DNA from 3 places in the Salicola sp. AFF1 genome. Region 1 is predicted to be linked to each of the others. Evidence: predicted binding sites of a transcription regulator. Region 1 holds the regulator's gene; each other region holds the start of a gene.
What was found. The regulator sigma-54, encoded in region 1, starts transcription at its own class of promoters, with help from an activator protein. The targets are predictions, from matches to a motif close to TGGCACNNNNNTTGCTNT.

Region 1 (5,449 bases):
TCGGCCATATAGACTGATCGGTGCTGGCCGCCGGTACAGCCTATGGAGACGGTCATGTAGGAGCGGTTGACCGTGTGGAATGCCGGCAGCCAGCGGTCCAGAAATCCCTTGATATCACCGAGCAGGGCGTCCGTTCCGGGTTGGCCCTTGAGGTACTCGCGGATGGGGGCGTCCAGTCCGGTGTAGCTGCGGAGCGAGTCATCCCAGAAGGGATTGGGCAGGCAGCGCACATCGAAGACGAAATCGGAATCAATGGGAACGCCGTGCTTATAGCCGAAGGACTGGATCAACAGCGCCATCTGTTGTTCGTCACGCCCGACGATGCGTTCACGCACCATGTCTCGCAGTTCGTACATGGAGCGTTCAGTGGTATCGATATGCAGGTCCGCCAGTCGCGCAATCGGTTCCAGCAGGCTCTTTTCATCCTGGATCGCCTCGGAAAGGGAGCGGGCGGAGGTGCTCAGCGGATGCTTGCGCCGTGTCTGGTGGAAGCGCTGCAGCAGGATGCTGTCCGCCGCATCCAGGTAGATGATTTCCACCCTCAGCTCTGGATGCTGGAGCTGGCGGTAGAGGTTTTCAAAATCGGCGATGTCCGCGGAGAGGTTGCGCGCGTCAATGCTGACCGCGACGTCGCGTTGCTGCTCATCGGATTCCAGGGCCTTGCGTGTCAGCGGCTGGAGCAGCCCGATGGGCAGGTTGTCGATGCAGTAATAGCCAAGGTCTTCCAGTACATGCAGGGCCGTGCTTTTGCCGGAGCCCGAGCGGCCGCTTACGATGGTCAGTTTCACAGGCCGATCTCCCGCCGTGTGGGTAAGGGCGACGTTACTGGGACGCTTTTTCGCTGGCGACGATCAGGTCGTACAGTTCCTGCGAGTCCTGGCACTGGCGCAGGCGCCGGCACAGGCTGCGGTCATTGAACTTCTCGGCCAGCTGGCTGAGCAGTTCCAGGTGCTCACTGGTGGCATTCTGCGGCACCAGGAGCACGAACAGCAGGTCCACCGGTTCACTGTCGATGGCATCAAAGTTGATGGGGGCGTCCAGCGTCAGTAGCGCGCCTACTACGCGCTTACAGTCTTCCAGCCGGCAGTGCGGGATGGCGATGCCTTGCCCGATGCCGGTGCTGCCAAGACGCTCCCGTGCAACCAGATTATTGAAGATCTGGTTTTCCTCAAGCTCCGGGTAGTGCTGGGCTACTCTCTCGGCAATGGTCTCGAGGATGCGCTTCTTGCTGGTCCCCGGAACGCCACAGAGGGCCAGCTCCGGGGCAAGAATGGATTCGATGGACAGTGATGAATGGACCATGGATACCGCTTGGGATCAGCGGGTGGCCGCACCGTGCTGGCGTTCCACCTGCTTTTCCTTGTGTTTGAGAATTTGCCGGTCAAGCTTGTCCACAAGCTGATCGATCGCCGCGTACATATCGTCGTGCTGGGCCTTGGCGTTGATGTCGCCCCCGGTAACGTGGAGCGTGGCTTCGGCGGTCTGCCTTTGCTTGACCACCGACAGCGTCACCTGGGTGTTGCTGATCTGGTCCGTATGCCGTTCAAGTTTTTCCATCTTGCTCCGGACATAGTCCTTCAGGGCTTCTGTCAGCTCGATGTGGTGACCTGAAATGTTGAGTTGCATAGTCCGCTCCTGTTGTCGCTTAGGCCCGGCCACCGGAAGGTGGCCATCATACAGGCGTCAGGCCCTCTAGACGAGACGTTTGCGCTCGTTTGAGGGCGGGATGTGCATCGCCTCGCGGTATTTGGCAACCGTTCGGCGCGCCACATTGATGCCCTGGTCACTGAGTATAGTCGCTATGCGGTTGTCACTCAGCGGTTTCCGGCTTTCCTCCTCGTTGATGAGCTTGCGGATCATGGCGCGGATGGCGGTGGATGAGCATTCGCCGCCTTCGTCCGTGCTCACGTGACTGGAGAAGAAATACTTGAGCTCGTAAATGCCCCTGGGGGTATGCATGTACTTCTGGGTGGTGACACGGGAAATGGTGGACTCATGCATGTCCACAGCCTGGGCGATCTCGGAGAGGATCAGCGGCTTCATCGCTTCCTCGCCTTCCTCGAAGAACTTCTGTTGATGATCGACGATCTGGGAGGCGACTTTCAACAGCGTCTCGTTACGGCTCTGAAGACTTTTGATGAACCACTTCGCTTCCTGGAGCTGATCCTTCAGGTAGGTGTTGTCGGCGCTGGCATCGGACTGGCGGATGAGCGACGCATACAGGTTGTTCACCTGGAGCCGGGGGGCGATTTCCGGATTGAGTTCAATTTTCCAGCGTCCTTCCTGGCGGGAGACGATGACGTCCGGGACCACGTACTCCGTTTCGTCCTCACCGATGGCATCACCGGGGCGCGGGTTAAGGCTCTGGATCAGGCCCAGAACCTCCTTGAGTTGCGCTTCGCTGAGACGGCTGCGGCGCATGAGCTGGCGGTAGTCCCGGTTGCCGAGCAGCTGAATGTAATGGCTGACGACCAGCCGTGCCTGCTTGAGCCAGGGGGTGTCCGGGGGCAGCTGGTTGAGCTGGATCAGCAGGCATTCCCGCAGGTCCCGCGCGGCAACGCCGGGCGGATCAAAGTGCTGGATGCGGTGCAGGACCGCCTCGACTTCGTCCATTTCCAGCGGGTCTTCGTCGTCCGCCGCACTGAGCCCCTGGTGGATTTCTTCCAGGCCCTGGGTCAGATAGCCGGCGTTGTCGGTGGCATCAACCAGAGCATGGGCGATGACCCGGTCGCGCTCGGACATGGGAGTGAGGTTGAGTTGCCAGAGCAGGTGATCCTGAAGGGTTTCGCCGCGGCTGTTGCGGCTCTCGAAATCCATTTCGCTGCCATCGTCTTCGGGGCGTGAGGCAGCGGGAGTGGCGGGAGCGCTCTGGTAGACGTCATCCCAGGCGGTATCCACGGGCAGGTTGTCGGGGATCTCGCTGTTGTCCTGCCAGTTCTCGTTCTCCGAGCTGCTGGCGTCGGTATTGCTGGTACTCGGCTCCTCTCCCCCTTCGCCGGTGGTTTCAGCGCTTTCATGGTCGCCGTCGCCGCTGTCCGCTGCCTGATCGGCCTCAGTATCGGTGTCGGTATCCGTCTCCGCCTCGGCTTCCTCGGCGGTTTCAAGCATGGGGTTGGATTCCAGCTGTTGCTGGATTTCCTGCTGCAGGTCGAGAGTGGAGAGCTGGAGTAACCGTATTGCCTGCTGCAGCTGGGGCGTCATGGTGAGCTGTTGGCCCATCTTCAACTGCAGGGACGCTTTCATGACCATCGACTGCTTTCCCGTTCCCGATTGTCCAGCATTTAGAAACCTTAATGGGTCCTCCAGAGGACCGGCAGGGATTTTGCTTACCCCTTCTGGATCGAGTGTACAGGCGAACTGGGCAGGGCGACAACGGTTCCAGAGTGCACGTGTTACAGACGGAACTCGTCGCCCAGGTAGACTTCCTTGACCTGCTGGTTGGCAAGGATGTCCTCGGCGGTGCCGGAGGCGATGATGTGGCCTTCGCTGACGATGTAGGCGGTCTCACAGATGTCGAGCGTTTCGCGCACATTGTGGTCGGTGATCAGCACCCCAATGCCGCGGTCACGTACCTGGCGCACGATCTGCTTGATGTCGCTGACCGAGATCGGATCCACGCCAGCAAAGGGCTCATCCAGCAGGATGAAAGCCGGTTCCACGGCCAGGGCGCGGGCGATTTCGGCGCGTCGGCGCTCCCCGCCGGATAGGCTCATCCCAAGGCTGTTGCGGATGTGGCTGATGTGGAATTCACGTAACAGCGCTTCCATGCGCTCTTGCCGTTGTGCCTTCGTAAGGTCGCTGCGTGTTTGCAGGATGGCCATGAGGTTCTCCGCCACCGTCAGGCGCCGGAAGACCGAAGCCTCCTGGGGCAGATAGCCGATGCCTGCCCGGGCCCGGCCGTGCATGGGCAGGTGGGTGATGTCGCGGTTGTCGATCCGGATGCGGCCCCGGTCGTGGGGGACCAGGCCCACAATCATGTAGAAGCAGGTGGTCTTGCCGGCCCCGTTGGGCCCCAGAAGCCCCGCAATCTGGCCACTCTGGATGGCAAGGGAGACGTCCATCACCACTGGGTGGCGGCGGTAGCTCTTGGCCAGGTTCAGGGCTTCCAGTGTCGCCATGGGGGTGCTCAGTTACTGCCGTTGTTGTCAGGGGAATCGCGGTCCGGCTGGATGGTCATCTCCACCCGGTCCTGGTCGTCGTCTTCCGAGCTGGAGGCGGTTACGATGCGTTCGCCCACGTCGTACACGATCCGGTTGCCCCGGAACCGGTCACCCTGCTGGCGGATCAGGGCTTCTCGCTCGAAGATGATGCGTTCTTCCTTGGCTTCATAGATGATCGTCTTGCCTTCGGCATAGACCGCTGGGGCCTGTTCCGTTTGCGGCTGCTTATAGGTGGCGGGGTTGCCGGTGGCTTCCATGCGGCTGAGGTTCTGGCTGTTACCCCGGTAGAGTATGACCTTGTCCGCGGTCAAAAGCGCTTCGCCCTGGCTTACGCGTACATTACCCGAATAGGTGGCGGTTCCCTGCTGGTCATCCAGCCGGGCATTGTCGGATGCCACCTTGATGGGGTTGTCCGAGTCCAGATTGAAGGCGTGCGCAGGGAGTATAAGGCCGGCCGTTAGCAGGCCTGCCAGGAGCCGCCAGGCTTGTCGGGCGCGTGCCGGGTTGGTCATGAGCGGGCTATCTCCCCTGTAGGTCAGCGGTTGAATAAGCGGGTGCTGACGTCATTTTCAAGCCTGAAGGCGCGGTCGTTGATCCAGCCGGTCATGCCGACGGCCTGGGTCACGCTGCTGCGGTCGATCAGGGTCACCGGAGCGTCAGTCTGCACAATCCGTCGGTTGTTATCCAGCGTCATGCGTTCGCTGAGGATAAGCACATCGCCGCGTTCGGCGCTGCGGTGGCGGGCCCGGACATCCTGTTCCAGAGTCAGTTCCGTCGCATCGGGGTGATACAGACCGGTATGGGCGCTCACGAACCAGGGCGCGCCGCCCTTGCGGCCCAGCAGCATGGCATGGGGTTTTTCCATGGTGACCCGGTCCTCCGTTTGGAACTGCTCCGCACGGCGGGTACGGATACGGGTGTTGAGCCTGCCCTCGCCATCAAAGGACCGAAAGGTGGCATGAGTCACGAAACCGTCCGGTTTCTTGGGGCCGCGCAGGTCGCTGGCCGTGGTGTCGCGTATCGGGTCCTCTTCCTGGATGACCACAACGGCCAGGCCAAGAAGAACGAGACCAACCATGCCCCACAGGGCAATGGAGCGGTCTCGGAGCCAGGTGGGCATGATCCAGTTAGGCTCTTTCATGGCGCGCGGTACCCGTCAATCAGCTGATCGAGCACACCACGGCATGCCAGAAGCCATTCGCAAACTTCTCGGATGGCGCCCTGCCCACCAGGGGTGGTGGTGCACCATTGCGCTGCCGTTCGCACGGCAGCGCAGCCGTTGGGCACAC
Region 2 (5,449 bases), on a different contig from region 1:
CCACCACCTTCTGGTTACGGCGCTGGAGCGAGCAGTCGCGCTCGCCCAGGGCGATCACTTGCCCCTGACCGTCGCCCACAATCTGCACCTCCACGTGCCGGGCCCGGGCAATGTAACGCTCCAGGAATACCCCGCTGTCATTGAAAAAGCTCTCGCCAAGGCGTTGCACGCTCTCGAAGGCCTGGCGCAGCCCGGCTTCGTCATCGCAGCGGTTGAGGCCGATGCCACCACCGCCAGCGGTGGTTTTCAGCATGACCGGGTAGCCCAGCTGATGGGCGCTCGTCAGCGCCTCGTCCAGGCTGGTGAGCAAGCCCGTACCGGGGGCCAATGGCACACCGGCTTCTTCCGCCAGCGCGCGGGCGCGGTGCTTGAGGCCGAATTCCCGGATCTGGGTTGGCGTTGGGCCCACGAAATGGATGCCGGCGTCGGCGCAGGCTTCGGCGAAATCCGCGTTCTCCGACACGAAGCCATAGCCGGGAATCACGGCGTCGGCGTTGGCTTCGCGGGCAATGGCAAGGATCCGCTGGGTATCGAGATACGTCTCCGCAGCGCTGTCGCCGGGCAACGGGTAGGCTTCGTCCGCCATGGTGGCGTGCTGGCTGTGGCGGTCCGGATGGGCGTACACGGCGATGCTGGTGATCCCCATCCGCTTCAGGCTGCGGATGATCCGGACCGCGATTTCGCCCCGGTTGGCAACAAGAACCCTGGCAAACATGGTTGTGCTCCTTAATCCTGGTGTTCCGTCAGGGACCGGCTGTAAGCGCGCCAGCCCCCCAGATGCGTGATGTCAGTGGCGCCCTCCAGGCCGGCTTCCTCACAGATGAAGCCCTTGCGCCAGCTGCCGTCCGCCAGCTCCACGGTTCCCATGCCGAGTGGGTGGGGAATGAGGCTGACGAAGGAGCCGAAGCGGTCCGTCGGCATTTCCCAGACTTCGACTTCCAGCGCGGCGCCGGTGGGATCGCGCCGCAGTCCGGGTTTGGAAGGCGTGGTGCCGGCAAGGGCATAGAGTCGGTAACAGGGCGCGGTGGTGGTGCGGCTAACCAGCCGCGCGCCACGTTCAGTGAGCTGTGGGTTCAGCGCCATGCCGTCGAGGTGGGCGCCCACAACGGTTACCTGGATCGTATGCCCGTCCGGCTCCGGCGCTGCTTCCGGTGGGCGCTCACAGTGGGTGGCGCCAAGTGGCGTGGGCGCGTGGTTGAGCCATTGCGCGCCCAGGGCCTGAAGGTCCTGGTCCCGCCAGGCGCCACTGATCAGGGTGATGCCGAAGGGGAGGCCGTCCTCCCGGAATCCTCCCGGCAGCGCCAGCGCGCACAGGTCGGCCAGGTTCACGAAGTTGGTGTACCGGCCAAGCTGGGCATTGAGACCCACCGGATCGGCGGCGACCGCCTCGATCGAGGGGATCCGGGGGGTCGTCGGCACCAGCAGGGCGTCGATGTCGCTCAGTTCCCGGTCCAGGGACCTGCGCAGCTCCTGCTGGCGGTACAGCCCCTTAAAGGCATCAGTGGCGGTGAACGGTTCCGCGCGGCGGATGATGGAGCGCACCACCGGATTGATACTGTCAGGGTGGGCGTTGATGAAGGCGCCGATGGCGGCATGGCGCTCGGCGATCCAGGGCCCCTCGTACAGGAGTGCGGCCATGGCGTAGAGCGTCGTGAAGTCTTTTTCAATCAGCTCGTAGCCCAGAGCCCGCCACTGCCCGATGGCCTCTTCCCAGGCCGCTTTCTGCGGCTGGTCGCCGTGCCATTCCGTGTTTGAGGGGATGGCCAGGCGGTGAATGGGGCCGGGGGTCCGCAGGGCACAGCCGGGCGCGGCGGTCAGTGCGGGGGAGCGACCGAAGGGATCCGTATTGGGGCCGGACTCCAGGTGGTGACGGATCAGGCCCGCGTCGGTAGTGGTCAGCGCAAAGATGGAGACGCAATCCAGGCTCCGGCAGGCCGGGACAACGCCGCGGATGCTGATGGCCCCGCGTGTTGGCTTGAGTCCGACGATGTTGTTGAGCCCGGCCGGAACACGCCCGGAGCCGGCGGTGTCCGTCCCCAGTGCAAACGGGACGATCCCCCGGGCCACCACGGCAGCGGAACCGGAGCTGGAACCGCCGGCGATGGTGGCGTCATCGAAGGCGTTGGGGACGGCGCCCCAGGGGGAGCGCGTGCCGACCAGGCCCGTTGCGAACTGGTCCAGGTTGGTCTTGCCGATCAGGATGGCGCCGGCGTGCTTGAGTGCCTGCACCACTTCCGCGTCCGCTTCCGGTTGATAGCGGTAATCCGGGCAGGCGGCGGTGGTCTCGAAGCCCAGCGCGTCAATGTTGTCCTTGATGGCAAACGGAACGCCGTACAAAGGCTGATCCGGAGAGGTGGCGTCAATCTGGGCGGCCAGCTGCTCCGGGGTTGCCAGGCTGATCCAGGCTGGATCCGTTGCGTGCTGGGCGTCGAGCAGTGCCCCCAGAAGGGCCCTGGGTGATTCGCCACGGCGGTAGGCGTCCTGCCACTCCGCGATGGTCCATCCCACTGTGGTATTGGCCATGGTGTGAGGTCCCTTGCTTGCTTGTATACAAGAACGCCCAAGCAACGGGTGTGCCACGGTTCTATTTTTTCTGAAATCCGAATAAAAACAGCTTTTTGAAGTGATTCATCGCTTTTTGTGAGGGCGCCGTAACGGCTTGGTGTGCCCTGAATTGGGGAGCTGTGCTCCGGGATAGTGCAAGCCCCATTATTGGCCTGGCGTCTGGCTGGAAGGCTGTAAAAAAGCCTATAAAACAATCGACTATGTCATCATTTACGGAATCCAACCCGCCAGTGTCCGTTTCTGGTCATGCTGGTGCATGGTGCAATTCAATCGTTGGTATTCTGCTCTGAAAAGCTTGTATACAAGTCAGGTTGCTGAAAAAGGGGGAATTTCAGGGTACATGGAACAGTGCCTGCATCAGGGGCCGTGCGTAGGCTTCAATCCTGATGAACAAGGAGATTGCAATGAAAACGCGTGGATCCATCAAAAAAGCCGGTCTTGCCGGTCTGGCCCTGGGCGGGCTGCTCGCCTCGGGCGTGCTTCAAGCCGAGGAAGACCCCATCAAGGTGGGGATTCTCCATTCACTGTCCGGAACCATGGCGATCAGCGAGACCTCGCTGCGCGACGTTGCGCTGATGACCGTTGAGGACATCAACGAACAGGGCGGTCTCCTGGGCCGTAAGCTCAAGCCGGTGGTGAAGGATCCGGCCTCGGACTGGCCCCGCTACGCCGAGCAGGCGCGTGAGCTGATCGAGCGGGACAACGTGGACGTGATTTTTGGTGCCTGGACGTCGGTTTCCCGCGAGTCCGTGCTTCCGGTGCTGGAGGAGCTCAACGGCTTGATGTTCTACCCCGTGCAGTATGAGGGCGAGGAGTCCAACCGCCATGTCTTCTATACCGGGGCGGCACCGAACCAGCAGACGCTGCCGGCGGTGGATTACTTGATGAGCGAGCGCGGCGGCGGTGCCGACCAGTTCTACCTGGTGGGCACCGACTATGTGTTCCCGCGCACCACGAACCGCATCGTGCGCGCCTACCTCAACGCCCAGGGGATCGAGGATGACGCCATCCGTGAGGAGTACTTTCCCTTTGAGCACTCGGACTTCCAAAGCCTTGTCTCGGACATCAAGCGGTTTTCCAAAGGGGGTGACACGGCGGTCATCAATACCATTAACGGCGATTCCAATGTTGCCTTCTATCAGGAGCTGGCAAACCAGGGCGTTGATTCGGTGGACGTGCCGGTGATGGCGACCTCCGTGGGCGAAGAGGAGCTGCGAGGAATGGATGCGGGCCCTCTGGTCGGTCACCTGGCGGCCTGGAACTACTTCATGTCCGTGGACTCGCCGGAGAATGAGGCGTTCACACAGCGTTGGGCGGAATACGTTGAAGCCAATGACCTGCCGGGTGGCAGCGACCGCGTGACCAATGACCCCATGGAGGCGACGCATATTGGCATCCGCATGTGGGCGCAGGCCGTGATGGAGGCGGGAACGAGCGACCCGGACGCCGTGCGCCAGGCGGTTCCCGGCCAGTGCGTGGATGCGCCTTCCGGCTATGAGATCTGCATGGATGAAGAGAACCACCACCTCCATAAACCGGTGTTGATTGGCGAGATCCAGCCGAATGGCCAGTTTGCCACCGTTTGGGAGACCGATGGGCCGATCCGCGCGCAGCCCTGGAGCAAGTATCTCGAGGGCAGTGAGGACAAAAAGGCGGATTGGACCTATCCGTGGGTTTGCGGTGACTGCAAGGCGCCCAGGTACAACCTGGAATTCTAACGCGAGCGAAAGCAGGGCGCCCGGCTGTGATTAGGCCGGGCGCCGGGATCGGGAGTGTTCAATGCGTGGATTGAACGGGATACATATGATGCTGCTGGGCGTTTGGGTGGCCCTGGCCATGGTCACCGTACAGGCCAATGCTGAACAACCAGCGTCGCAGCAGCCAAGCCAGGTGCAGGTACTGACCGAGGGGCTATCAGGCAAAGCGGCTTCCGCCGTCCGCCAGCTGGCGACCGATGACTGGCAGACAGTCAGTGATGCCGTCGATGCGCTGGTTGCGTTGAAGGCGCCAGAGACGCTGCCGGTGCTGAAAGCGCTCAGTGACCGGCGCCTGCATTTTGATGCTCAGGGGCGGGTGTTGATCGAGGCCCCGGAGGGCGAGCGGTACTGGAACGCCATTACCGGGGAGCGGGTGTCGGTTGCGCAGCGGGAACTGTCCCAGCCCGTGCTGACCAATGCCATACGCCGTGGCATACGGCCGCTGATCGGGCGGTTACAGCTGCTGTCCGATGATGTTGCGGAGCGCCGGGCCGGTGCCGAGGAAATGGCGGACCGTCCCAGGCCGGACATGCTGGATACGTTGAAAAAGGTCCGGGAGTCGGAATCGGATCCAGAGGTGCTGCGGCTTCTGGATATTGCCATTGCGCAGCTGCAGCTGGACGCGTCCGACCCGGAAACCCGGCTGCAAGCCGTTAACGTGATTGCTGAGGTACAGGCGGCGCGCATGAAGCCGGCGCTCAACGCATTGCTCGCGCGTGATGCCCAGGGAGAGCCAGTGGAACCCAGTGCCGCCGTACGGGAGGCGGCGCAAGACGCGCTTGCGGCGATAGAGAGGCGCCAGCGCATCGCCCGCTTTATCGGCGACCTGGTGTACGGGCTTTCCATGGGCAGCGTCCTCTTATTGGCGGCGCTGGGCCTGGCGATCATCTTTGGGCTCATGCGGGTGATCAATATGGCGCATGGCGAGCTCCTGATGATCGGCGCCTATACCACCTTCATGGTGCAGAACCTGTTCGCGGCCTTCGCGCCCCAATGGCTGGGTTTCTACCTGTTCGCCGCCATACCTGCCGCGTTTCTGGTGACCGCGGTGGTGGGAATTCTCATGGAGCGGGGCATTATCCGCTTCCTGTACGCCCGTCCACTGGAAACGCTGCTGGCCACCTGGG
Region 3 (5,449 bases), on a different contig from region 1:
GCTCCCAGTTCCTGACCCTGACCCAGGGCTCCGGCCTCCTGACCCATGTGTTCGACCACTGGGGCCCGGTTAAAGGTGGCATGGCCGAGCACCGTCACAACGGCGCCATCATCTCCATGGTTAAGGGCACCACTACTGCCTACTCCCTGTTCACGCACCAGGATCGTGGCCGGTTGATGGTTGGTCCCGGCGCTGAAGTCTACGAGGGCATGGTTATTGGTATTCACAGCCGCGAGAACGACCTGACCGTTAACCCCACAAAAGGCAAGCAGCTGACCAACGTGCGGGCTGCCGGGACGGACGAGAACCTGGTGCTGACCCCGCCCATGGAGATGACCCTCGAGAACGCACTGGAGTTCATTGATGACGATGAGCTTGTGGAAGTGACGCCGAATCATCTGAGGATCCGCAAGAAGCACCTGACCGAGGTGGAGCGCAAGCGCGCCAGCAAGAAATAATAGTTGGCCGAAGCAGCCCCGGGCGCCTAGACTTGGGGCATGTTGACGCTCTACCCGGAAATCGCGCCCTATGCCACCCATCGCCTGGACGTGGGCGATGGCCACAGCCTATATCTGGAGGAAGCCGGGAATCCCGAGGGGATTCCCGTGCTTGTGGTTCACGGGGGGCCGGGGGCGGGCAGTGACCCTGCAGCCCGCCGCTTCTTTGATGCCGAACGCTACCGCATCATCCTCTTTGATCAGCGCGGCTCTGGCCGCTCCACGCCCTTTGCCTCTGTAATCAATAACACCACCAGCCACCTTCTGGCGGACATGGAACGCATCCGTGCGTTTCTAGGTATTGAGCGGTGGCTGCTTTTCGGCGGCTCCTGGGGCGCGACGCTGAGCCTGCTCTACACCCAGTCACAGCCGGAACGGGTTCTGGGATTGGTGCTGCGCGGTATCTTCCTTTGCCGGCAACGCGACATCAACTGGTTCCTTCATGACGGCGCGAGCCGTATCTTTCCGGACTACTGGGAAGACTTCATCAGCCTCGTCCCCGAAAGCGGCAGACAGGACCTGGTCCAGGCCTACCACCGCCTGCTCCACAGTGATAATGAGCTGCAGCGGCTCCAGGCCGCCCGCACCTGGGCCATCTGGGAAGCCCGTTGCGCCACCCTGCATCCCAGCCCGGCGGCCGTGGAGCGTTTTGGACACGCGCACCTCGCGCTCTCGCTGGCGCGCATCGAGTGCCACTATTTTCTGAACGGCGGTTTCATCGAGGAAAACCGCATAATGGATAATATTGGGTCTATGCGTGACAAGCCGGCCCGGCTTGTTCATGGCCGATACGACATGGTCTGCCCGGTTGAAAACGCCCTGACCCTGCACAGTGCCTGGCCGGAGGCTGCGCTCTCATTGGTGCGCGATGCCGGTCATGCCGCCTCGGAACCGCCCATCGTGGATGCGCTGATTCATGCTACCGACGCGATGAGTGATCGCTTCGGCCCTGAATTCGGGTTTCAGTAGACCGGGCCGCCCTGCAGGCGGCCGGGGTTCGGGAGGGGTTAAAGGCTGAAGGATTTGGCGTAGGTGGCCTTCAGAAGGGTGGTGCGACGGGTACCATCACTGTTGTCAGCGTCCAGGAGGGTGCTGGCCGTGAAGGAGAGTTCGTCATTGAACTGGAAGCTGATATCAAGGTGGGTCATGTCCTCGCCATAGGTGGGGCTTGGTGAGTCCTCGTCAAAGCTGTGCCGGCCAAGCGTCGCGCTGAACGCGTTATAGCTGTAGCTTGCGGTCATGTACTGGTAATCGGCGCTGGTGATGTCGTGAAAATAGCTCAGCCCCACGTCATAGGCGTTGACGCTTACGATGGCTTCACTGAAATCCGCGAAGCCGGTCTGGCTGATGCTCCTGTCCTGTTCCGGGTAGATGTAGTTCACAACGCTGGCATCCACTGAGATGTCCTCGGTGAGGTCCGTGCCGTAGCCAGCGTAGAGGTCGTACTCCTGGCCGGCGGCACTGTCGCCGCTGGATGCCCAGACGCCCGCGTAAGCGCCCATGCCGCTAGCGACATCCAGACTGCCCGTGACCTGAGCGTCTCCTGCGCCAAGGTCGGTCCCCCGCCACAGGTAGATGTTGGACGCGGAAAAGCCCGCGGTCACGCTGGGCTCAGCCGCGCTGGCCTGGGTCGCGCCAGCAAGGGCGCCCGCGCCGAGCAGGCTGGCAGTCAGGCAGGTCGCAAGACGGAAATTGGGTGTTTGCATGATTGGAGCCTCCGTTGGCTGATTCCTCTGGGTTACGTTGCCGTGCAACTGGTCTGCGTTGGAGCAGGTGCTGTGCCTGATGCTGCAAAAGGCAATAAAAACAACGGTTAATGGCCTTTGGGGCGCTGTCTGTTCCGTTTCAGGGCGGGTTCGCCCGGCTGCTGGTAACCCGAAACAGGGCACACTTAGGGCCAGCGCCTGCTTTTGGTGCATCCTTCCCCGGTGAGGGGAGGAGTGGCACCATCAGGCGCTTGGTCTGCATCAAAGGGAGGAGCGGTTTTGAAAAGTCTGATTCAGCGTGTCAGCAGTGCCAGCGTCAGCATTGATGGAGAGATCGTGGGCGAGATTGGCTACGGCCTGCTGCTGTTTCTGGGGGTTGAGAAAACCGACGGTGCCTCTGAGCAGGGCCGGATGCTGGAGCGAGTGCTGGAATACCGTGTCTTTCCCGATGAACACGGGCGCATGAACCGCAGCCTGCGCGATTGTGGCAGTGATCTGCTGATCGTACCCCAGTTCACACTGGTTGCGGACACTCGCAAGGGCAGCCGCCCCTCCTTTTCCGCCGCAGCCCCGCCCGAGCGGGGTGAGCACTGGTTCAATGCCTTTGTCGAGGCGGCAAAACAGGCGGTGGATGTGGCCCCGCCCGGGATAGGGCATCTCGCCACCGGTCGTTTTGGTGCGGACATGCAGGTACAGCTGGTTAATGACGGACCGGTAACCTTTCTTCTGGAAGTCTAGGGCAGCCGGGCATTTCTTTAGTCGGTCCGGGCATAGTGGTATTCTGCCGGCACTGATCATACGAGGGGGTTCCATGAAGCAGAAAGGATTGGTTTTGGCGCTGGCCGTGGTTGCGGCTGGCGGAGTCCAGGCCCAGGAACGCAGTGGCGATAGCGAACTGACGCTCGCCGAGGTGGACGCACTCACCCACAGGCTGGATACCCTGCCCGAGATCTATGGCCAGCTGGGGCTGGTGATGGAGCACCGGGATAGGGAAAACGTACCGGGTAGTGAAACCGCCTTCCGGGACAGTAACTCCTGGATCGGCCTGCGAGGCACCACCGAGCTCATGCCGGGAACGGAAGGCTTTTTCCGTGCCGAATGGGCGTCGATCCCCTCCGCCGATGACGACGATGAGCGCATGTTCGATGAGCACATGGAATACGCCTACATCGGCCTGGAAGGTGATTTCGGCCGCCTCTGGGGGGGCGTGGACGACACCATCTACGAACAGAAGCTGGATCACGTGGCGAACTTCTTTGAAGGCGAATACCGTGATGAAGACGGAAACTCGGAGCGCCACCTGTTTGGCCCCTATACCACGGGTCGGACCCGACTGGTTCAATACTCGTCCCCTTCCTGGGGGGATCTCCGCCTGCACGGCGCCGTTCAGCTGAAGGAAGACAGGAGTCCGGAAGTCCAGAGCGGTGATGAAAAGGAAGAGCGGCCTTATCAGGCTGTCCTGAGCTATACGCCCGGTCACTGGGAATGGGCTCTGGGTATGGATTCCAATGATGGCGGCGATGTGGTGCCGGCGGGCGCATCCCAAGCCGAGCAGCTCCGTCAGGAGAATGAGAACACCTATGGCGCCCGGATGACGTACCAGGGCGAGGGCTGGCTCCTGACCGCCCAGTATCAGCACCGCAAGGATGTTGCCAGCGTCGCGTCCCTTCTGAGCAGTTACCACATTGGCCCCAATCGTTTCTCGATCGCCTGGGAGCGCGAGCGTAACGAGCTGGCGCCCGGGACCACCGCCACGGAAACCACCAACGCGTACACCGCTCAGGTGCTGCATGACCTCACTGAATCCATGGCGATTTACGTAGAAGGGTACAAAACGTATTCGGACGAACAGACCCCGCACCAGTACGACCTGATGGTCGGCGCCCAGTACCGGTTCTGAACCATGAGCGAGACAGAGCTCAAACTCAGCATGACCCCTGCCAACCTGGATCGGGCCGGGGGCTGGCTGAGCACCAAAGGGGCTGTGGAGCAGGGCGCCCCCCTGGAACTGCTCAACCGCTATTACGACACCCCGGAAGGGGCACTCAATAGGGAACGGGTTGCCCTTCGCGTGCGTGCTACGGGTAGCGGTTACATCCAGACGCTCAAGACCCAGGGTCAGCTCCAGGGCGCCGCCCTTGCCCGGAAGGAGTGGGAATGGCCAAGACCGGACGCATCCCTGGACCTGACGCTGCTGGACGATACACCCATGGCCGGGCATCCCGCACTGGCCCACCTGGAGCCGGTGTTTGATACGGACTTCCAGCGCCGTGTGCTGATGCTGGACTGGTCCGGCAACGGCCAGTGGGCACGCATCGAATGTGCCCTGGACGACGGCGTGATCCGGGCCGGCGGGCGGGAGCAGCCACTGTGCGAGCTGGAGCTGGAACTGGTGGAAGGCGACCCGGCCGTGCTGGCCCATGTGGCCACGGTACTGACCCAAAGCGTTCCGGCGTTGCTCAACAGCATCAGCAAAGCGGAGCAGGGCTATTACCTGGCGGGCATCGGAACCCAGGGCGAACTGGCGCCCGGTGCGGCGCCGGGGGACTGGCTGGATGCCCTCTGCCGCCTCTGGCTTTGGGATGACCCGGCGGGATGGCAGTCGTTGCTGCACGTGCATCGGGAACTGTCCAGCCGTGCAGAGGCGGCTGGCGCCAGCAAGGCCTATCAGGGGGTGACGGCCAGCCTGGAAGCCGCAGCCGAGCAGGGACTGTCCCCCCGGGAAACGCTGATCACCCTGCGGGGGCTGGCGCCACTGCAACTGGCCCTTCTGAGCTGAGCCCGGGGGCCAAACGCGACACCAACAGTAAGGCAATGACCATGATGGATCCTCTGCGGGACGGCGAGCTGGCAGCACTGCCAGGTGCCCTTCAGGACAAGGCCGCCGAAAGCTGGCGAAGCCTGATGGAGGTGGAGGATCCAGCCTGCAGGACGCGCTTTGAGGCTCATCGTACTGGCATCATGCAGGCCATTGCCCGCAGTGACTTTCTGTTTGAGCAGCTGCGTCGCCACGCCGCCACAATGGCGCCGGTGTTTGAAGCGGACCTTCTGGCCAGGCCCTGGTCCCCGGGCGAAATCCAGGCGGATTGGAGCGCCCGGTGTAGCGCCGTTCAGGAGGAGGCAGAGCTCCAGAAGGCACTACGGACCTTCCGGCGGCGCTGGATGTTCCGGATTGTCTGGCGGGACCTGCTGGGTGAGGCAGACCTGGAAGAAACCATGGGCGCCATGACCGAGCTGGCGGATACC

Region 2: the regulator sigma-54 is predicted to act here: its motif matches at 2,562-2,579, upstream of atzF (allophanate hydrolase).
Region 3: the regulator sigma-54 is predicted to act here: its motif matches at 2,264-2,281, upstream of AC1RQI_RS00385 (TorF family putative porin).

The regions. Positions count from the first base shown of each region.
Region 1 covers NZ_JBXAYL010000004.1:120,205-125,653, forward strand. The annotation lists gene rapZ (RNase adapter RapZ) at 1-788, opposite strand, end outside; gene ptsN (PTS IIA-like nitrogen regulatory protein PtsN) at 823-1,302, opposite strand; gene hpf (ribosome hibernation-promoting factor, HPF/YfiA family) at 1,318-1,626, opposite strand; gene AC1RQI_RS04110 (RNA polymerase factor sigma-54) at 1,693-3,243, opposite strand; gene lptB (LPS export ABC transporter ATP-binding protein) at 3,393-4,118, opposite strand; gene lptA (lipopolysaccharide transport periplasmic protein LptA) at 4,127-4,672, opposite strand; gene lptC (LPS export ABC transporter periplasmic protein LptC) at 4,696-5,280, opposite strand; gene AC1RQI_RS04130 (KdsC family phosphatase) at 5,298-5,449, opposite strand, start outside.
Region 2 covers NZ_JBXAYL010000010.1:4,750-10,198, forward strand. The annotation lists gene uca (urea carboxylase) at 1-715, opposite strand, end outside; gene atzF (allophanate hydrolase) at 727-2,523, opposite strand; gene urtA (urea ABC transporter substrate-binding protein) at 2,970-4,283, shown strand; gene urtB (urea ABC transporter permease subunit UrtB) at 4,345-5,449, shown strand, end outside.
Region 3 covers NZ_JBXAYL010000001.1:66,397-71,845, forward strand. The annotation lists gene typA (translational GTPase TypA) at 1-458, shown strand, start outside; gene pip (prolyl aminopeptidase) at 498-1,466, shown strand; gene AC1RQI_RS00385 (TorF family putative porin) at 1,505-2,203, opposite strand; gene dtd (D-aminoacyl-tRNA deacylase) at 2,483-2,941, shown strand; gene AC1RQI_RS00395 (porin) at 3,015-4,103, shown strand; gene AC1RQI_RS00400 (CYTH domain-containing protein) at 4,107-4,982, shown strand; gene glnE (bifunctional [glutamate--ammonia ligase]-adenylyl-L-tyrosine phosphorylase/[glutamate--ammonia-ligase] adenylyltransferase) at 5,024-5,449, shown strand, end outside.